Regions from separate parts of the Paenibacillus sp. FSL H7-0735 genome, predicted to be linked through region 2. Evidence: predicted binding sites of a transcription regulator. Region 2 holds the regulator's gene; each other region holds the start of a gene.
What was found. Region 2 encodes NrdR, which represses ribonucleotide reductase genes. Its sites were predicted from a motif close to AACACNATATATNGTGTT; they were not measured.
Positions count from the first base shown of each region.

Region 1: the regulator NrdR is predicted to act here: its motif matches at 4,916-4,933, upstream of NSS82_RS12465 (adenosylcobalamin-dependent ribonucleoside-diphosphate reductase).
Region 3: the regulator NrdR is predicted to act here: its motif matches at 2,952-2,969, upstream of nrdI (class Ib ribonucleoside-diphosphate reductase assembly flavoprotein NrdI).

Region 1 covers NZ_JBBOZH010000001.1:2,769,751-2,776,777, reverse strand. Annotated here, with positions in the region: gene NSS82_RS12480 (SGNH/GDSL hydrolase family protein) at 1-61, shown strand, start outside; gene NSS82_RS12475 (methylenetetrahydrofolate reductase) at 149-1,099, opposite strand; gene NSS82_RS12470 (cytidine deaminase) at 1,337-1,735, shown strand; gene NSS82_RS12465 (adenosylcobalamin-dependent ribonucleoside-diphosphate reductase) at 2,104-4,743, opposite strand; gene NSS82_RS12460 (DEAD/DEAH box helicase) at 5,148-6,893, shown strand; gene NSS82_RS12455 (YqhG family protein) at 6,890-7,027, shown strand, end outside.
Region 2 covers NZ_JBBOZH010000001.1:2,493,686-2,500,712, forward strand. Annotated here, with positions in the region: gene polA (DNA polymerase I) at 1-2,072, shown strand, start outside; gene mutM (DNA-formamidopyrimidine glycosylase) at 2,125-2,961, shown strand; gene NSS82_RS11215 (manganese efflux pump) at 3,094-3,840, shown strand; gene coaE (dephospho-CoA kinase) at 3,850-4,446, shown strand; gene NSS82_RS11225 (lytic transglycosylase domain-containing protein) at 4,443-5,006, shown strand; gene NSS82_RS11230 (alpha/beta-type small acid-soluble spore protein) at 5,091-5,309, opposite strand; gene nrdR (transcriptional regulator NrdR) at 5,474-5,950, shown strand; tRNA gene NSS82_RS11240 (tRNA-Ala) at 6,202-6,277, shown strand; tRNA gene NSS82_RS11245 (tRNA-Lys) at 6,288-6,360, shown strand.
Region 3 covers NZ_JBBOZH010000001.1:1,744,992-1,752,018, forward strand. Annotated here, with positions in the region: gene nrdF (class 1b ribonucleoside-diphosphate reductase subunit beta) at 1-394, opposite strand, end outside; gene nrdE (class 1b ribonucleoside-diphosphate reductase subunit alpha) at 434-2,518, opposite strand; gene nrdI (class Ib ribonucleoside-diphosphate reductase assembly flavoprotein NrdI) at 2,505-2,864, opposite strand; gene NSS82_RS08025 (helix-turn-helix domain-containing protein) at 3,269-4,918, opposite strand; gene NSS82_RS08030 (sensor histidine kinase) at 4,949-6,676, opposite strand; gene NSS82_RS08035 (ABC transporter substrate-binding protein) at 7,000-7,027, shown strand, end outside.

The DNA of each region.
Region 1 (7,027 bases), 280 kb from region 2:
AATGGTGCCGGAAGATCAGTACAAGTCTTTTACTATACTTGGCTTCGGCTATAATGCTTAATTAGTTGACCCTAGTGGCATATAACCTAAAAAGAAACCCATGGTCTTTAAATGACCTGGGTTTCTCAATAATTTGAGGAATCTTTTTCTATTTAGTAGGCAGCTTTTTATCTAGAATGGCCTTCACATCTTTAACAAGCTGTACGGATGCTTCAATCTCCAACTTACTTGTTGAAACACTTTCAATACTGCAACCAATAGGAATTCCCTTCTCCAGCCCGAAATCTAGCAATTCTTCAAAGATTTTTTGTGATAGCTGGATTGATTTATCCAAAATATCGTTCGAGTATTTCAACTCGTTTTCTAACCATCCTGGGATACTGATCCCTAACCACTTCATAAATTGTAATGTTTTCGCAGTGCCGCATGGTGCAAGATTAAATAAAATAGGAACCATCTCAAAACCGTTATTTGTATAGTAATAATATAAATCAGACAATAAATTCTTAGATGCCTCTACATTATAAGTTGCCTGAGTGATAAAAAAGTTGCACCCATTGTTGGTCTTTTCGACAACCCGTATATGCTCATCATTCTTTTTTATATGTCTTTCCGGAATGACAACTCCACCAAAAGTTAAATTACTATTTAACTGTTTGCTTAGCTCATAAGCATCTGGTAAATTCAATTTCACCTCTTGTTTACTTGACGAAGCGCCCACATACACTGAAAATCTATCTTCATTTTCGTCAGTTTTAACCCACTCCTCGAACTGGGCTCTTGTATCATTACCGACGCACCGGTAAATTATCTTTGGGACCTCCACCTGTCTTAGATATTTATCACCATAGACAGCCGGATCAATCGTTGGTAAATAGGGATAAGGTCTTTCATGATCCACTCTATCTACTTCTTCCTGAACGTCGTACAGAATTAACGCATCTAAATCAAGATTTTTAAGTCTTTCAACCTGTTTCTGGGCGATTTCCGAGACCTTTTCTGGTGCGTGGCTTGCCTTCGGTGGTGTCATCCCATATGTTATAATACCCGGTTTTTTGCTCAATATTTTTTGTTTAAAAGTATTCTCTGCCGCTCCCAAATTATAAAACCCCTCTACTCGTCGCTTTTAAGATAAGGTTACCATGGCAGGCTTAATATGTGTAACTTCTATTTGCTATATCTAGTTATATTTTAAAACTATGATTCCCTAATGATACTTATCGAGTAGTACATGTTGACAACCATTTGATGTGACTATAATATTAGAAGTCCTGCCAACCTTAGTTGGCGATAAGGGGACCGAAAGGTTCATTCTTATTTAAAAAGGGTGAGTATTATGAATAAAGAAGAATTAATGGAAAGCGCACGTAACACAAAGAAAGCTGCTTATGCCCCTTATTCTAAATTTCCAGTTGGAGCAGCCTTATTACTTAAAGATGGAAATGTTATTAATGGAGTAAACGTAGAAAATGTATCTTTTGGCGCTACTAATTGTGCTGAGAGAACAGCAATCTTCACGGCTATTACAAAGGGCTATACTAAAGGTGATTTTCAGGCTATAGCTGTAGCAGGTGACACAATGGATTTTCTGCCGCCATGCAGTATCTGCAGACAAGTATTATCGGAATTCTGTTTGCCTGATATGCCTGTCTATTTAACCAATGAGAAAAAAGAAATCTTAGAGCTAAGTTTAAGGGATTTATTGCCTTACGCATTCAAAAATTTAGATATGTAAAAATAATTCCTCTCGTAGTGGAATAACAAAAACACGCGTACCTTTGTTAGACAAGTACGCGTGTTTTTTGTGTTAAAAAGCTTAGTTAGACACGAGTTCACAGACCAGACACACCGCGTAAATACGATGTTACTTACCAAATCGCAATTCCAACCTTATCTTTTTCTACAATTATACTTCCCTTTTGAATTACACTAATTATCAAACTCATATAGTTAAAACCTCTTAATGAACATCATCAATAATAAAAAAACAAGCGATTCATTGAGATAAAAGATTAACACTTCCTCTCGATGATCGCTTGCTTTTAGTAGCTATGCATAGTCACATTTCTAGTTTTCCCATAAAACACTTATTGGCTCTAACGTTTACCCGCAACGACTATACCCGCAATTGCCACAAGTCTTACAGCCCTCAATATTAATCAGCGAGGCGCTGCCGCAGGATGGGCAAAGGTCACGGGAAGCCGTAGAGTGGTTATGTCCATGATGGCCACCATGTCCATCTTCCGTAGCTGACGGAACGCTCGATTTTATCTCCGCATTTAACGCTTCATTGAAATCCTCCAGCTCCAAAGTTGCTGCAATCGGAGCAGGTACATGATCATCATGAGCATTGTTCAGCACATGTGATTCCAGTGCCTTAGCTACAGCGTCAGCAATGGATTCAACCCGGTTCGCGCCGAAGCCGATAGCACCTGATCCGCCAATGCCTTTCAGATGTTTAATCAACAGCTCCACTTTCTCACCATGATCTCCGTAACGGAGGAACAAGGAGCAGACACGGCCTAATGCTTCAGCCATAGCAAAGACGTCAGAACCCGCTTTACCTACATTCAGGAAGATTTCAGCCGGTATTCCATCAAGGTCATTGATCGTAATATATGCCATCCCAAATGGTGTGTTGATTTTATAGGTAGCGCCGCGCAGAACCTGCGGACGTTTTTTGTATTGTTTATCCGCCTCTTTTGTAGTCACTTGAGGCGCTGGACTTGCTGCTACAACACTTGTACTCGCTTCTACAGTAGTTGTAGCTTCTTCTGCCGCAACCGGAGCGGCTTCTTTTTTGTCTTCCTTCTTCGTGGTTTCCAGGACTTGAACGTCACGGCTTCCATCGCGGTAGATCGTAACACCCTTACAACCTAGATCAAAGGCCATTTCATATAGCTCAGCCGTCTCCTCAACCGTAAAGTCAGACGGGCAGTTCGCTGTTTTGGAAATAGAGCTATCTACCCAGCGTTGGATCGCTGCTTGCGCACGGATATGATCTTTAGCTGACAGATCCATCGAAGTTACAAAGTAGTCCGGTAGCTCTTCACCCGGATGAGCTTCCAGCCACTCTTGAGCGATTGGAACAAACTGTTCATCATAGCCAAGACGACTTTGACGGAAATATTTAAAGGCAAAATAAGGCTCAATTCCCGTAGAAGTACCTACCATTGTACCTGTACTACCTGTAGGTGCTTGTGTAATCACTGTAACGTTACGCATACCATGTTCACGAATCGCTTCGCCAACCTCTGGATACGCTTCGACTATATTTTTCATAAAGCCGCTCATTAGATATTTCTCAGTATCAAAAGCTAGGAAGGAACCCTTCTCTCCAGCAATTTCTGCCGAAGCAAGGTAGGCTTCACGAGCCATAAAGCCGTATAGCTTGTCCAGAAACTCCAACGATTCCGGGCTGCCGTAACGGATGTTCAATTTAATCATCAGCTCCGCCAATCCCATGGTTCCGAGACCCACGCGGCGTTCCTTTTTCTGATTCGCTTCATTTTCCGGGAAATGATAAGGTGTTTTATCAATTACATTGTCCAGAAAACGGACGGAATAACGTGTGGTAGTCGCAAGATCTTCCCAATCCACATCATGATTTTTCTCATCGTAGAACTTGGACAAGTTCACCGCAGACAGATTGCAGACTCCCCAGCCAGGCAGGCCTTGTTCACCACACGGATTTGTACAAATAATCGGGTTGAAATACCAGCTATTAGACATCTGGTTATAGTATTCCATGAATACGACGCCCGGCTCAGCGGATTTCCATGCCGATTCAATGATCGTACGCCACACGTCACGCGCTTTTACGGTGCGATAATGGATAACGTTTTTGCCGGCAGCTTTCCACTTGTCGAGATCGCCATCCCACATTTCGTTATATTCAGGATCGGTTGTATCCGGGAATACGAGATCCCAGTCCAGATCTTCTTTTACAGCCTTCATAAAACCATTGCTCACACATACCGAAAGGTTAGCATTAGTGACTTGGCCCATCGTTTGCTTCACGGTAATGAAGTCCTCAACATCGGGATGCCAGTCATTAATCATTAGCATGAGCGCACCACGACGGCTGCCGCCTTGCTCAATAAGCCCCGTAGTATAACTAAACAAACCGCCCCAAGATACGGAACCACTGGATGAACCATTAACCCCTCTAACAATCGCACGACGAGGACGCAATGAAGACAGGTTAATGCCCACCCCGCCACCACGGGCCATAATCTCCGTCATTTCAGACAATGTCTGCATGATGCCGCCACGGCTGTCTTTTGGAGAGGGAATCACATAACAGTTGAACAATGTTAATTCTTCACTAGCACCTGCACCAGCCGCAATACGTCCACCCGGTACAAGCTTCCAATCATCCAGGATTGAACGGAATTTGCCTGCCCATTCTGCTTGAAGCTCAGGTGTCTTCTCTACAGAAGCCATCGCTGTGGATAGACGGTCCCACATTTCCTCAGGAGTTTTTTCTATATTAAGGGTCAACTTCTCAACATCCGATTTCACAAGCTCGCCACTGCGTGTCTTTACAGTTACGATTCGCCCACTGCGCTCCACAATTTCTCCGACTTCCTTAGTTGGAAACTTCGGATCATCTTTGGTCAGCACCAATACAACATCGCCTACTTTAGCATTGTTGCTGTCTGCATCCTTCCAAGCATAACGATCCAAAAATATTTTTTCACTTAGCCCTTCAAGGCGTTGCTTACGTTCCACTTTACTCAATAAAAAAACCTCCCGCATGTGTAGTAGATATTAGTTTCCGGTCCAAGGTATGGGCCCACAACAAAAACTCCCTTACCATCCTCCACTGCTTAACAGGTGTATGTAGGAAGCTCATCTTGTCAATAACAAATACCAGCTAAGCACTCTATAAAAAATACATTTTCAAGCTTTTGTCACAATATATTGTGTGCGTCAGCTTTTAAACTATACCACATATTGTATCGAAGGTCTTATTCGAAAATAGAGTCAAGTTGCCGAATTATCGCAAACGTTGCTGCTTTTTCTCGCTCTTGCTCTCTTTTTTAAAGGCTATCGTGAAAAATAAGAGGTTATGAATTCTCTCGTTTACGAGCATACTACTCTTACGAATGGTGATATAAATCCGAGCTTGAGGAGGCTGCATTATGACGCAATTATTCCGTAATTCTCTACCCCAGCAAGGGGGAACACCCGCGCCGATACTGCCTGTTCCTCTTTCTTTTGACCGTAATTGGTTGCAAGATCTGGAGCTCAAACTGGAAAAGGGCGGCCCATGGGGAGACTACCGTTTATCTAAGCTTGCCGTACAAGGAGAGGAAACAGGTCTAGTAACGAGCTTCGATGAGCTGCAATGTATGAAGCATTTATCCGGCTTGTCCCCTCTTCCCCATCAGCTGGATACAGCGCATAAGGTTCTGTTCGAAATGTCAGGCCGCGCGATTCTTGCAGATGAGGTTGGACTGGGCAAGACCATTGAAGCAGGACTGGTGCTCAAAGAATATCTCGTACGCGGTCTTGTCTCCAAAGTGCTTATTCTCGTACCTGCTTCTCTAGTATTGCAATGGGTTCGTGAGCTGAATGCGAAATTCGGCATCACTGCTGTCGCTCAGAAAAAAGCCTATTCTTGGGGTAACGCCATAGTCGTCGCATCGATGGATACCGCCAAACGCGATCCGCATAAGGAAATCCTGCTGGAAAATGAATACGATATGTTGATCATTGATGAAGCTCACAAGCTGAAGAATAAAAAATCGACCAATTATCTATTTGTACAGCAATTACGCAAAAAATATTGCCTGCTGCTCACCGCGACTCCCGTTCAGAATGATCTGGGCGAACTCTTTAATCTGATCACTATACTGAAGCCGGGGCAACTTGGAAATCAGGGCGATTTTTCCTCGAATTTCGTGGTTGATAAACGCCAGCCCAAGAATGAAGGTCAACTGCGGGACGAGCTTTCGAAGGTCATGATCCGCAATCGCCGTGGTGAAGGTCCAGTTAATTTCACGAAACGAAAAGTCCGTAATATTCCCTTAGTTCTCTCCCAAGAAGAGAAAGATTTGTATAACAGTGTTACTTCCTTTGTCAAAGACCAGTATCAGGAATCCGGTGGCAATCTTAGCAGCATGCTTTCTCTGGTAACCCTTCAACGTGAGGTGTGCAGCAGCCGGGATGCCGTCTTTATCACTTTAGTTAATTTGATCAAAAAGCTGCCTGCGGATTCACCAAAAAGAGACCGGATGATGGAGCTACTACAAACCCTCCGTACTGTTAAAACAAACACTAAAGCTGAAACAACCTTAGCCCTCATTCAAGAAATGAATGAAAAGGTCATCGTCTTCACGGAATATCGCGCAACTCAAGAATATTTACTGCAGTATTTCCGTGAACATGGGCTGATGTGTGTCTCTTATTCCGGCGGGATGAACCGTGGTAAAAAAGATTGGATGATGGATCTTTTCCGCGGCCGGGCTCAAGTTATGATTGCTACAGAAGCCGGTGGTGAAGGGATTAACCTGCAATTTTGCCACCATATGATCAACTTTGATCTGCCCTGGAATCCCATGCGGGTGGAGCAGCGTATCGGCCGTGTCCATCGGTTAGGGCAAGAAAATGACGTAGTGATCTACAACTTGTCTACTCAAGGCACGATTGAAGAACATATCCTGCATCTGCTACATGAGAAAATCAATATGTTTGAAATGGTGATTGGCGGGCTGGATGTAATCCTGGAACGTTTTGAAAAGAAGGAATCGCTGGAGAAGAGTTTATACAAAATCATGCTCGAATCCCGCTCCGACGAAGAATTGCGGCATGAGCTGGACCATATTGGTGAATCCCTCAGTGAATTGACACAGGGTATTAAAAAAGAAAGTGGGACTGCGACATGACCCTCACCGCACAGGAAGTACGCAAGCATGTGATGGACTATCTTGAAGCCACTGAATGCTCCATCATTGAGGCTTCGCCCCTTCACGTAACTGTGAAATTATCACCTAGAGCTGACAAAATGCTCACCGACCGG
Region 2 (7,027 bases):
CTTTGAAGCTGCTGCATCAATTTGGATCGGTGGAAGGTGTCTTAGCTGGAACCGGTGAGCTAAAGGGTAAAATGAAAGAAAAACTGGAAACCCATGCGGAAGATGCGGTAATGAGTAAAAAATTAGCGACCATCTATCGCGAAGTGCCGCTTGAGCATTCGTGGGAAGACATGGTCTTTAATGGAATTTCAGCGGATACAGCCGGCCCAGCGCTTGCCAAGCTGGAATTTAAATCACTGTTGGAACGTTTGTCTCTTAGTGCTTATGCTCCTGTTGCCGAGGGAGAGGGAAGTGCTGCTGAAGTAGAAGCAGCTGTACTTGATATTACGATCGTAAGTGAAGAAGAACTTAAGGGGCTAAGTGAAGCCCTGGCTGGCATTTCGGCGCTGCATGTGGAATCGAATGGAGATAATCCGCATCGTGCCGAGGTAATCGGAATAGGATTGTCCTCTCTGGAGCGGCATTACTATGTGCCGTTTGAATTACTGCATAAACCGGCTGCTGCGAAGCTGCGTGATTGGCTAGGAGATGAAAAGGCTCCGAAAAGTGGATATGATCTTCACCGCGCTGATTTGGCTCTACACTGGCAGGGAATTGCTTTTGCAGGTGCAGCCCATGATGTGCAGCTGGCGGCTTATTTGCTTGATCCTACGGAGGCTAATCAGAATCTAAACGATCTCACTGCTAAATACGGCTTGCCGCGGCTCTCTCCTGATGAAGAGGTATTTGGTAAAGGTGCCAAATACAAAATCCCTGAGCTTGAAGTCTTAGGAAATCACGTTGCACGAAAGAGTGCAACGGTTCTTGGAATCGCACAGAAGCAACAGCAGGAGCTGGTGGAGACCGCGATGACAGGGCTATTCGAGGATCTGGAAATGCCTTTGTCACGAATTTTGGCGGATATGGAGAAACAGGGGATTGCAGTCAATGCTGGTGATCTTAAAGAGCTTGGAAAAGAATTCGAGGCGCAAATTTCCAAATTGGTCAGTGAAATATACGAGATTTGTGGCACTGAGTTTAATTTGAACTCACCAAAGCAGCTGGGTGAAATCTTGTTTGTAAAGCTAGGTCTGCCTGTCGTCAAGAAGACGAAGACGGGTTATTCCACGGATGCCGAAGTGCTTGAGAAACTTGCGCCATACCACGATGTGGTGCGTTTGATTTTGCAATATCGCACAATTGCGAAGCTTCAATCTACCTACGTAGAGGGGCTGCTTAAAGAAATTTCCCCGAACACAGGGAAGGTGCATACATTCTACCGGCAGACGATTGCCGCTACAGGACGGCTTAGCAGCCAATTCCCGAACTTGCAGAATATCCCGATTCGTCTAGAGGAAGGACGCAAAATCCGCAAGGTATTCGTTCCGTCCGAACCGGGCTGGTCCATCCTGGCAGCCGACTATTCGCAGATCGAACTGCGTGTGCTGGCGCATATTTCAGGTGATGAGCGGATGAAGGAAGCTTTTCTGCATGATATGGATATTCACACGAAGACAGCGATGGATGTGTTCGGTGTGACCGCGGAACAGGTGGACAGCAATATGCGCCGTGCCGCAAAAGCCGTAAACTTCGGGATCGTCTACGGGATCAGTGATTACGGCCTCTCGCAGAATTTGAATATTCCGCGTAAGGAAGCCGCTCAATTTATTGAGCAGTATTTCGAGGTATATCAGGGTGTGCGCCGCTATATGGACGATATCGTAGTAGAGGCGCGAAAGTATGGTTATGTGACCACATTGCTCGAACGTCGCCGTTATCTGCCGGAGATTAATGCGAAGAACTTTAATCTGCGCTCTTTTGCGGAGCGGACAGCAATGAATACACCTATACAGGGAACAGCAGCGGATATTATCAAGCTGGCGATGGTGCATATGGACAAGGCATTATTTGATCGTGGGCTTAAGAGCCGTATGCTGCTTCAAGTACACGATGAGCTTGTATTCGAGGTGCCAGAGGATGAAATGGAGCTTATGAAGACGCTTTTGCCGGAAGTAATGGGTGGAGCCCTGAAGTTATCTGTGCCACTTAAGGCAGAGGTCAGCTTTGGAAGTAACTGGTACGAGGCGAAATAGACTCCCTTTAAGGTGTGCATATCAGCTATAATGTAGTTGAGGTGAAGACATCATGCCGGAATTACCGGAAGTAGAGACAGTCAAGAGAACACTTAATGAGTTAGTTAATGGAAAGCAGATAGAGAATGTAACCGTCCGGTTGGCGCGGATTATTCAGCGTCCGGATGATATTCAGGCTTTTGCCCACCTGCTGGCAGGTCATAGCATTGTTAAAGTTGAACGAAGAGGAAAGTTTTTGCGTATTGTGCTGGATGGTCTGGTGCTTGTGTCACATTTGCGGATGGAAGGCCGTTACGGACTTTTTTCAAATGATGACCCACTGGACAAGCATACACATGTGATTTTTCATTTTACGGATGGAACTGAGCTGCGTTACACGGATGTTCGCCAGTTCGGTACGATGCATCTTTTTCAGATGGGAGAAGATCTTCAGCTGCCGCCTTTAAACAAGCTGGGGCAGGAGCCGCTGGAGCCTTCTTTTACACCGGAGAGGTTTAAGCAGATCGTGTCAGGTAAAAGCACCAAAATTAAATCGCTGCTGCTTAATCAGGAATATATCGTCGGCATCGGCAATATTTATGTAGATGAGTCGTTGCACCGTGCGGGCATCCATCCTGAAGACAGCGCCAAATCGCTCACGGACAATCAATTGGACAAGCTGCATCATGCCATTGTAAGCACGCTGGCCGAAGCGGTTAACGCCGGAGGTTCATCTGTTAAGTCATATGTTAATGGCCAAGGTGAGAGCGGTACGTATCAGCAGCAGCTATTGATTTACGGTCGTAAGGATCAGCCGTGCAGTAACTGTGGAACGATGATTGAGAAGACGGTTGTAGGCGGTCGTGGCACGCATTATTGTCCAAATTGCCAGCGCCCGACTGTTAACTGAATTTGTTGAAATAATAAGGTTGGCACCCACTACTTGTCCCGCCCATATACTGTGTGAAGAATGCTTAATAGAGAACGGAAGCTGAAACGATAAACTTTTCAGTTTGCCGGTTCTTCACAGGAGGGATTGCGGGTGCTCAGCCCATTATTTTCACTGCTATTGCTAGCGTTTGCCTTGAGTTTGGACGGTTTTGGTGTAGGAATTACATATGGGCTGCGTAAAATGAAAATACCACTGCTCTCCGTTCTGATTATCTCGCTCTGTTCGGGGGTAGTTATCTGTGTATCGATGCAGGTTGGGGTTTTGCTTGCCAAGGTAGTGTCTCCGAATGCAGCTTCTATGGTTGGTGCGGTTATACTTGTGCTAATGGGGTGCTGGTCACTTGTTCAGATGCTGATGCAAAAAGAGAAAGATGCAGATGGCGGACGTAAAGCTGAAACGGTAGATGAGGGCTCATTTTCCGAGCAGGCTTGGGCAGAGGTAGCTGCTGATTCTGAAGCGGGTACAGAACCTGTTATGAATGATGAACCGTTGAAATCAGCTGTTTTTTCGCTTGAGCTACGCCGTTTGGGGATTGTAGTGCAGATCTTGCGTACCCCGTCTTCTGCGGATATGGATGCCTCAGGAAGCATCTCTTCGATGGAGGCGATGATACTTGGGATTGCGCTCTCTCTGGATGCTTTTGGGGCTGGACTTGGCGCAGCGCTGCTTGGCTTCAATCCGATATGGACATCACTTACAATAGCTTTATTTAGTGGTACATTTCTATTACTGGGTATGAAGACTGGACTTAGATTTGCCGGGAACTACTGGATGAAGCATGCTGCCGCATTACCAGCGTTATTATTAATTGCAATGGGAATACTGAAGCTATTATGAGGTGAGTACATGATTATAGGCTTAACCGGAGGAATCGCATCCGGAAAAAGCACAGTGTCTGCACTGCTTGTGAACAAGGGAGCGAGGCTGGTTGATGCCGATGTGATCGCCAGAGAAGTTATGCTTCCCGGGCATGAAGTGTTGGATGCTGCTGCTAAGCAATTTGGAAAAGAGATCCTTTTTTCGGATGGAACACTGAATAGGGCCAAATTAGGTGAAATCGTCTTTCAAGATCCGGTGGCCCTGCAAACCTTGAACAATTTGACGCATCCTGCCATCCGGCAGGAAATCAAAAATCGTATGTACAGCATGGAGCAGGAAGAGCCGAAGCGGCTTATTATTGTGGATATTCCGCTTCTTTTTGAATCAGGGCTTGAATCCCTGTTCCATGAGATTGTAGTAGTCTACGTTCCCCGTGAAGTGCAAATTACTCGATTAATGGAACGTAACAGGCTCTCTTTAGAAGAAGCAGAAGCGCGATTGAATGCACAGATGGATATTGAACAGAAACGTAATAAAGCGGACTACATCATCGACAACAGTGGCGATCTTGCGTACACTGAGCAACAGGTTGCTGTTTTTTGGGACAGGCTGGGTTTATCATGAAATGGTTACGTAAAAAAAGAGTACTGCTTCTGCTATTTGTTGGTTTTACGGCAATATTGTTTCTGAGTACAAACTGGATGTCGTGGTTTTATCCCATCCATTTTAAAGACGAGATTCGCAAGCACAGCATCACTTATGAGATAGACCCGTTTCTTGTAACCGCGATTATTCGTGTAGAAACGAACTTTAAAACTGGACGAGAATCCAAAAAAGGCGCACTAGGGCTGATGCAGCTTATGCCGGATACCGCGAAGTGGGCGCTGGAAAAGGCCAAGCTTCCAAACGTATCTATGGAAGAACTCAAGCATGAGCCTTCGGCTAATATTGAACTGGGTACATGGTATCTTTCAACTTTATCCCGTCAGTTCGAAGGCAAACGTACAGCAATTATCGCAGCTTATAATGCTGGGCCGGGAAAAGTTCAACGCTGGTTGGACGAAGGGATCTGGGATGGGACAGATGCAACCATTAAAGATATTCCCATTGGTGAAACCAGGCATTATGTACAGCGCGTTAATTATTACTATGATCAGTACACGGACATTTACAAAGAATTTTAATTTCTGCCGTGTTATGTATAAAAAGAAGTATTAAACGACTTGTAGGTCGTTTAATACTTCTTCAAAAAGCTTATGTTGGTCAGGTTATTTGTATTGACCTGCCAGTTGTTGTTCTGCCAGGGTTACAAGACGTTTAGTGATGTAACCACCGATCGAACCATTTTCATAAGAAGTTTTATTGCCTTGGTAACCATCTGGGGAAAGCGTGATTCCTAGTTCTTGGGCAACTTCGTATTTAAGTTGTTCCAAGGCACCGCGGGAATTTGGAGCTACAAGGTTATTGGAGTTGTTGCTTTGGCTCATTGCTGTTCACCTCCTCTGTTGGTAACTGTATTATGTGCCGGACTTGCCATTATCATTACAAGAAAAAAACGGTGATTTCTGGAAATAATAAAAAAGCCGTTCAAAAGCCGGATTTATAACATTCCGGGACCAATACCATTATGTAATAGGAAGTGATGAAGCTTATGAAATGCCCTTACTGCGATCACACAAATACTAAAGTGCTGGACTCGCGACCAGCGAATGAAAATAAGTCAATCCGTCGTAGGCGTGAATGTGAGCGTTGCAGCAAACGTTTCACTACTTTTGAAATGATTGAAGAGACGCCACTGATTGTAATTAAAAAAGACGGCAGCCGTGAGGAATTCAGTCGTGATAAAATACTCCGCGGTCTTATCCGTGCTTGTGAGAAACGGCCGGTTTCTGTGGAACGTCTAGAAAAGATCGTGTCCGAGGTTGAGAAATCTTTGCGCGGCATCGCCGTTGCGGAAGTGGAAAGCCAACAGATTGGTGAATTCGTGATGGAGCAGCTCTACCCAGTTGATGAAGTGGCTTACGTTCGTTTTGCGTCCGTATATCGCCAGTTCAAGGATATTAACATGTTCATGAAGGAACTCAAGGGGCTGCTGTCCAAGAGTACGGGAGAATTAGAGGGATTATAGGGTTTTGCCCAGTTAGGGCGTTACAGCCAGTCCTAGGGTCTGCTAGGAGTGCTTCTACTGGTTTGTTTCCTCTAAGTTCTCAGCGGGGAATTTGAGTGGAAAAATGAATTTTAAAAAAAGTGTTGACATAGAGGGCGATTTTTTATATTATATAGAAGTCGCCTACGACGCTTGAGTTTATCGGAACAACTCAATTACGACCAAACTAAAATTTAAAAATGTGTGATTACATACATCTGAAATTTCAGTTTGGGGCCATAGCTCAGCTGGGAGAGCGCATCGCTGGCAGCGATGAGGTCAGGGGTTCGATCCCCCTTGGCTCCACCAAACATCATATGGACTCTTAGCTCAGTTGGTAGAGCAGTAGACTCTTAATCTATTTGTCCAGGGTTCGAGCCCCTGAGAGTCCATCCTAAAGAAACGGCAGAAATGCCGTTTCTTTGCATTTAGTAACACTTTTATAATGAGTAAAAATCGGTGAGATGAGGATTAATCTAATTAATCTCTCTCTCATGTACAGAAGTGAATCTTCGATCAATAGTATTCCGCTTTATGAAAAGCTCAGTAGGATTTACTATGAATGTGGTAACATTCTTAAATCGACACTGATACCTTTTTGATAAGGTTTCGCAAAAATTCTCTTTGGTATTAATCACATTACCCAGTCTTATTATGCCGAGTATCTTCTAATCACATGTTATACGAATTACACTCCAATACCCAGTGACAGGCTGAATCCCGTTGTTTGAAGTTATGATGATTACAGAATTCTGGATCTTGTTAACTACTAAATATTGCTTGTTATTGAGACACAGTGAAACATTTAAAAGGAGTAGAGTGGTGGGACATAGTCCCATCACTCTACTCCTTTATTTTATATCGGAACTATTCCTAGAATTTTCGTATTCAATTTCAACTAATTTGAAGAAGTATGATGGTCTAGTTTTTAGCCCTTCGCAAAGTTAAAATATTTTACTGACGAATAGCTCATTTTTACCTACCTCGATTAACGATATATATATGATCTATCAACATTGCAGATTCCAGCCAAATCTTCTTGACTCAAGTTCTGGCTAG
Region 3 (7,027 bases), 750 kb from region 2:
TGAACTGGAGGAAGGGGTTCTCTTCTACCCAGCGGAATACACTGTCGATCTCCTCTGTAGAGGACAAAGTGGTGAAAATACTGCTGTACGATTTGGCGTGAATTTGTTCCATCATGCCCATGAAGCCCAGTACGGCTTTACGTTGAAGGCCTTCGACATGCTCCATAATCTGCGGCATTCCGACTCCGCCTTGAATCGTATCCAGCAGTGTCAGACCGCCCAGCACCTTCATATAGGAGTCCTTTTCTTGCTCACTGAGCGTGAGCCAGGACATTTTATCATCGGATAATGGAATTTCATCGTCCGTCCAGAATTGCATAATGTTCTGATTCCAGAACATCAATGAGAAATCGTCGTCGGGACGGTTCCAGTTAACGGCTTGGATAGCGGTCATAATATTGCAATCTCCTTTTCTGCGGCTATAGCCTTCCTTTTAGATTGAGCAGGTGAGGCATTCCTCGACAGACAGCTTTTTGGTCCGGGTGTAATACAGCGACTTCAAGCCTTTATGCGCCGCATACAGGTAGGAGCGGGCCAGTTCTCTGGTGGAAACATCACTGTTAACATGCAGAACGGTCGAGATACCTTGGTCGATATGGGGCTGAATTTCCGCGATCAGATCGATTACCTTGAACTGGTCCATCTGGTAAGCCGATTTATAGAAAAACACATTGTCCGGCCGCAGGTACGGCATCGGATAATAAGTAGTTGAATTAGCATAAGTCCGAGTCTCAATCTGCTCAACAATCGGCATAACGCTTGAAGTGGCGTTTTGGATATAGGAAATGCTGGCCGTTGGCGCAATCGCCAAACGGTAAGCATGGTATAGGCCATTTGCTTTTACCGCATCCCGCAATTGTTCCCAGTCAGCTGGGGATGGGATATAAATATCTCCGAATAACTCTTGTACCCTTGGGGTAACCGGACGGTAATCGGTAGTCAGGTAACGCTCAAAATAAGCTCCCGTAGCATAATCAGAAGCCTCAAATCCATGGAAAGATCGGCCCGTCGCGGCAGCGATTTCCATGCTTTTCTCCAGCGAGTGGAAATTCATGGTCATAAAGAAGGTCCGGGCAAAATCGCGGGCCTGCTCGCTTTCATAAGCAATGTTGTTCTTAGCCAGATAGCCGTGCAGATTCATGACGCCAAGACCGACAGAGTGCATTTCCTTGTTTGCTTTGGCTACGCCTGGGGCATTGGAAATACTGGTCATATCGCTAACAGCGGTCAGGGCGATCATGCCCTCATGTACGGATTCACGGATTTTGCCATGTTCCATCACGTTAACAATGTTCAAGGAAGCCAGATTGCAGCTTACATCGCGGCGGATTGTACTCTCCTGTCCGTAGTCGGCAATCTCTGAGGTCTCCTGCAGCTGGAAGATTTCAGTACAAAGGTTGGACATTTTGATCTGTCCGACGTTTTTCAGGGCATGGGCCGCATTGGCATTGCTCTTGTTCATGATATATGGATAGCCAGATTCCAGCTGGATCATGGCAATTTTGGTCAGCATATCCCGTGCGCTCATAGCTTTCTTCTTTTTGACACGTGGATCGGCCAGCAGCTTATCATACATGTCATCCAGATCCATATCGTCGAGATGCGTTCCGTAGGCTTTGTACACACTGTAAGGAGCAAATACATGCAGCGCTTCATTGTCCTTCGCCAGCTTATAGAAGCGGTTTGGAATAATCAGGCCGATGGACAGGGTTTTGAGTCTTGTTTTTTCGTCGGCATTGATCTTCTTGCTGTCGAGGAATTCCAGAACGTCCCAGCCAAAAATGTTGTAATAGGCTGCTCCTGATCCTTTACGCTGACCCATCTGATCTGCATAGGAGAAGCCGTCTTCCATCAGCTTGAGTACAGGTATAATTCCCTTCGCAGCATCCTCAACACCCTTGATAGTTTCACCACGGGAGCGTAGCTTGGATAGGTTGACGGCCACACCGCCACCGATCTTCGACAACTGCATGCAGGTATTCAGCACATAGTTGATGGAATTGAGCGAGTCGTCCATTTCGATTAGGAAGCAGGAGACGAGCTCACCACGCCGGCTCTTACCGGCATTTAAGAAGGTTGGGGTCGCAGGTTGCAGGCGCTGTTCCATCATCGAACGGGCAAGTACCCCGGCAGTATCGGCGTTGCCGCGTCCCAGGTGAAGGGCGACTGCCGCCACACGGTCCGGGTAATGCTCCAGATATTGTTTGCGGTCATTGGTTTTTACAGCGTAATCCGTGTAGAATTTCGAAGCTGCCATATAAGATGGAAAACTGAAGTTGTAGGCGTGGGTAATCTGGTAGACTTCTTCAATTTCCGCCGTGCTGTACTGTTCGTAAAAATTCTCGTAGAAATCCTGTTCAATCATATAATCAACCTTGGCTTTTGTATTCGCAAAAGCCAGACTCCGGCGCTCTACATCCCGCATAAATTCGGCTACTGCCTCAAGATCTTTGTCTAACTGAAAGAAGCCACTTTCGTCTCTCTTCATCAACATGTTGTTTAATTCAATATGCCGCAACCCGGCTCACCTCCTGTTTAATCCGTTCTACATCGCCAAATGTACCCGATAACTCAAATTTACCGATAACGGGCACGTTATACCGATCTGCAATCAAGTCCGCGCTGTGCGCGAACAGCTCGCCCCAGTTCTTATTGCCGCTGGCGGCGATGCCTTTCAGATTGGCATTATTGTTCTTCAAGAAAGTAGACACCTTTTCTGGAATCTGTCCAAAGCCGGTGGTATATGTAATAAGCACATAGGGCTCGTCAATCGTCATATGCTCCTCAATCTGCACAGCCGGCAACTTAAGTTTGCTGATGAAGCGTCTGACATTTCCTGTTTTTGAATCATACGCGACTAGCATGGTGTCTGTCCCCCTGTAAATATTAAAAACTATTGAAAATAGTATGAAAACTGAATGGATAAGCTTTAAATACTGAAAAATCGTATCTATACTATATTTAGTGTGCGTTGTTTATTTTAATTACTATATGTTGAAAAGTCAATATGGGAACAGCCGTCTTAATAGCTGGGAAAGTGTCTCGTAAGCGGTTTTTTGGCAGGCTTTTAGGGCAGAAAGACCGGAGTATTAGTATTTTGCTAGTTTAAAAATAAAAATAAAAAAATTTGCAGGAGTAAGGGTGATACTTAGGGATGCTGCTGAGGGTGATGGCAAGCCAATAAATCTGCAAGGAACAGAGCCTGCTCCTTGCAGATTTATTGGCTTTATTTTTGCGAAGTGGGGTTATTCTTAATAATCTCTTGATCTCAAGAACGGTTGTTTACTCCGAGGCTTCGGTCAGGCGGTGAATCTGCTTTAAGTTGCTGCATGTATTCTCTGGGGGAAATTCCGGTTACCTTTTTGAAGACCTTGCTGAAATAGAAGGCACTCTCATATCCCAGCTTCTGTGAGATTTCGTAGATGCGACCTTCCCCGCGTGCCATCATTTCTTTGGCTGTCGTGATTTTGATCTCCGTGATATATTCCACATAGTTGACCTTGGCAACCTTGGAGAAAAGGTGGCTCAGATAGTTGGGACTGAAATTGAAGACATCTGCCACTTGATTGAGTGAGAGCTTAGTTCCGAGATTTCGTTTAATATACTCTTGGACATTTTTGACGAGCTGCTCCTTGTAGCTTTGTCTGCGGGTAGAGAGGATGTCCGAGCAACCGTCCCGGAACTGGATCAGCCAGCCGGCGATCTCTTCAATCGTATGCATCTGGTAGATAGCCCGGTAGCCCTCCGGTTCATTTTCGAAAATTTGCTCCACAATATTCTCACCGTCTGCAAGTAGTGAAGTGGCCATATACAGAATGTTGCAGGCGGCATCAGTGGCGGGAACCAGCAGGTCGGCCCGGCCGTCGAAGATTTCGATCATTTTGGAGATAATGGCGTATAAAGCTTGGGTATCCATTTCTTCAAAAGCACGGCGGATCTCTGTACGCAATTCGGAGAAATCAAACAACAGATGATCCTGCTCCAGCGACTCTCCTTCGGCAAAAAACACAAACGACTGTGCTTTAACCGCAGCAGGAAGCGCTTTTCGCGCAGCGAGGTAGCTTTCCCGCAGCAAATAAGGATCCTCGACCGCAAAGCCGATCGCGCCGATGATCCTTACATTGAAGTAGTTATGGAGTATGGAGGCCATATGGGTCAATAGCATTTCAATCTCAGGCATCCATTGCCGTGAATCCGTCCCGTTGACGGGCAGGGTTACAGCAAAATTGCGCAAGTCCAGACTGGTCACATAACAAGGTCTTATGGAAGTAAGCGTATCTTTGGCCATTTGGACGGTACTTGAGCACAGAGCAACCATTTTATCGCCGCGGGGCGGGACACTGTCTGGTCCCAAAATACGGCAAGTGCAGACTAGATAAGCAGGTTCCTTGAGCTCAAGGTTTAAATCATCTCTCTGCAGAAGGTACTGGTTTTTATTTGCGAATAAGTTATTGAACAGGCGGATGAAAAATTTATCGCGTTGGGCTTGTAGATTGCCTCTATGAGCAAGCATGGGATAGCTGTCTAGGGTTTGAAAAGCCTCCAATTGGGAAATTGCTTTCCGAATGGAGGCATCAAGTGCCTCTGGTGTCAGTTCTAGCTTCACTAGATAATCTGTGGCTTGCACTTCAATCGCTCCACGTGCGTATTCGAATTCCTCGTAGCTTGTTAAGATGATAAACAGCGGAAGCCGGCCGTGTTTTTTGCGTACCGCATTGGCAACTTCTAAGCCGCTTTTAATTGGCATTTTTATATCGCTGATTACAATGTCAGGACGAAGGGTGTCAATCATTTCTTCCTCTTGAGCCCCGTTGTGTGCAATGCCGACAATTTCTATATTATATTGCTCCCACTTCAGCATGGACTGCAAGCCGATACAGACCAGCGCCTCGTCATCAGCGATTAACAACTTGATCAATTCCATCACATCCTTGCTTGGTATGCTACTCTATTCCTTTTGCAGGAACGGCAGAAGAATCTTCATCCGGGTATATTGGCCCGACTCACTCTCAATCGAAAGACCGTAATTATCCCCAAATGCCAGGCGCAAACGTTCATTTACGCTGCGGAGTCCAATATTCTCGGGCATTTCTTTGCTTCCGTCACCTGGATTCGACAGAATCGTGGAGATTTCTTCTTCCTTCATCCCTACACCGTTGTCTTCAATCGTAACTAGAATATCGGCGAATCCACTTTTGGCCACCTTAATGAGAATTTCTCCTCTGCCTTTGGGCTCAATGCCATGGAAGATGGCGTTCTCGACCAGGGGCTGGAGCGTGAATCGTGGAATTAGGCCGGTTAGCAGTTCCTCGTTGTCAATCTCCTTTACCATAGAGACCGTACTGCCATAGCGGTATTTCTGAATCAGAAAATAATCATCCAGCAGGCTCAGCTCATCCTTCAGCGGCATCAGTCTACGGTTGTCTTTGGCGATGCTGCGCAGCAGTCTAGATAGTGAAGTGGTCATTTCTGCGATGCCGGTAGCATTCTGAATTGTAGCCATCCATTTGATCGAATTCAGTGTGTTGTACAGGAAATGGGGATTGATCTGACTCTGCAGCATCCGGTATTCCAGCTCCTGTTTCTGTTTCTCGTCAGCGAGCCGGCTGTCCATAAGCGCTACGATATCTTGGGACAGGCGGTTAATACCCCGTCCGACATCGCCAAGCTCGCTGTTCCATTCGATATTGCGGTCCAGCAGGAAATTGCCCTGGGCGATCTTATCAATCCGCTTCTTCAGTTTTTCCACCGGAAGACTGATGGTACGGGTCAGATACAGCGTAATGATAGCGCTTAAGACAATAACCAGGAGACAGACGCCGAGCATAACCAGAATCCATATATTTGTCTTGGGAGCGAACAGGTCATTGGATAAAGTCTGTGACAGAATGACTCCGCTGCGTACGGGATAAGATACCACGATATGGCTCTCTTTCTCGTCCGCCAGCTTGACCATGGACAGCTCGGTTTGCGGACCGACAGGTTTATCATTGGTATAGGCCACCGGTTCATACGGCTCTGCAATGGCGATGACCTGATCGCCGATGAGCTGATAATGATGATTGCCGAGCGTCAGCAGCAGCCGGGAATTCTTCGGCAGGGAGTACCCTTTCAGCTTGTCGGTAATAACAGTGGTATTCGCTAACAGGTACACTGTTCCAACGCGGGAAGCTCCTTTGCCGTAAATAGGAAAAACAAAAGGAATTCCGTTCGTGTTGGAGAGCGGGTCCTTGATCACCCGGTCCCATTTCTCCTCGGCATCGTTGCTAAGGCCGGTAATTTGACCGATATTGTGTATGGTAAGCGGAACAGAGGTGCCGGTTTTATCCACCTGCAGAAACTTTCCGTTGCTATCCGTAACAATCAGACGGCGGGCATAGCTGTTGGAGCGGTTGTTCAGGAAGTCCTGCTGCATCGAGTTGAATACATTAACTGCTTCCTTAGAGCTAGCCTTAGGTGAGCTGAAGTAGTCTGTGATCAGGGTATTAGTAGAAGAGTTAGTGCTGCAGGTCATCGCCAGCGATGACAGATCAATCAAATCCTGTTCAATAATATGGGATACCAGCTGCAGATTGAACTCGGTCGCCTGGATGGTTGTTTTACGCTGATAATAAGTAATTAATTCATAGCTAAAAAAAGACAGCAGCGACGCTATCAGCAGTGCGAATACGGCCATGAGCAGAATAATGCGACTTTTAATGGTGGATTTTCTTACCGTATTTAACACTCCTCTACAAAATGTGAAAACATATAAAGCGTTTTCATATACCATAGCATATTCCTGCGTTCCGATACAGGGGGAGGTACATAAGCTGAATATTTTACATGTTTTAGATAGAAAATTACAGGTTTGAACCGGAGCAGGGAAGAAGAACACAGAAAAGTGAATGAACTTTGTTTGATAATGCATGCCATTCTTGCGGAAAAAGCTATAAACTTTGAACTAAGCTCAGAAGAGCCGATCGTAGTTACACAATCAGAAGAAAAGGGGATATTTAAATGAAACTGAAAAGATTCTATGGCATAA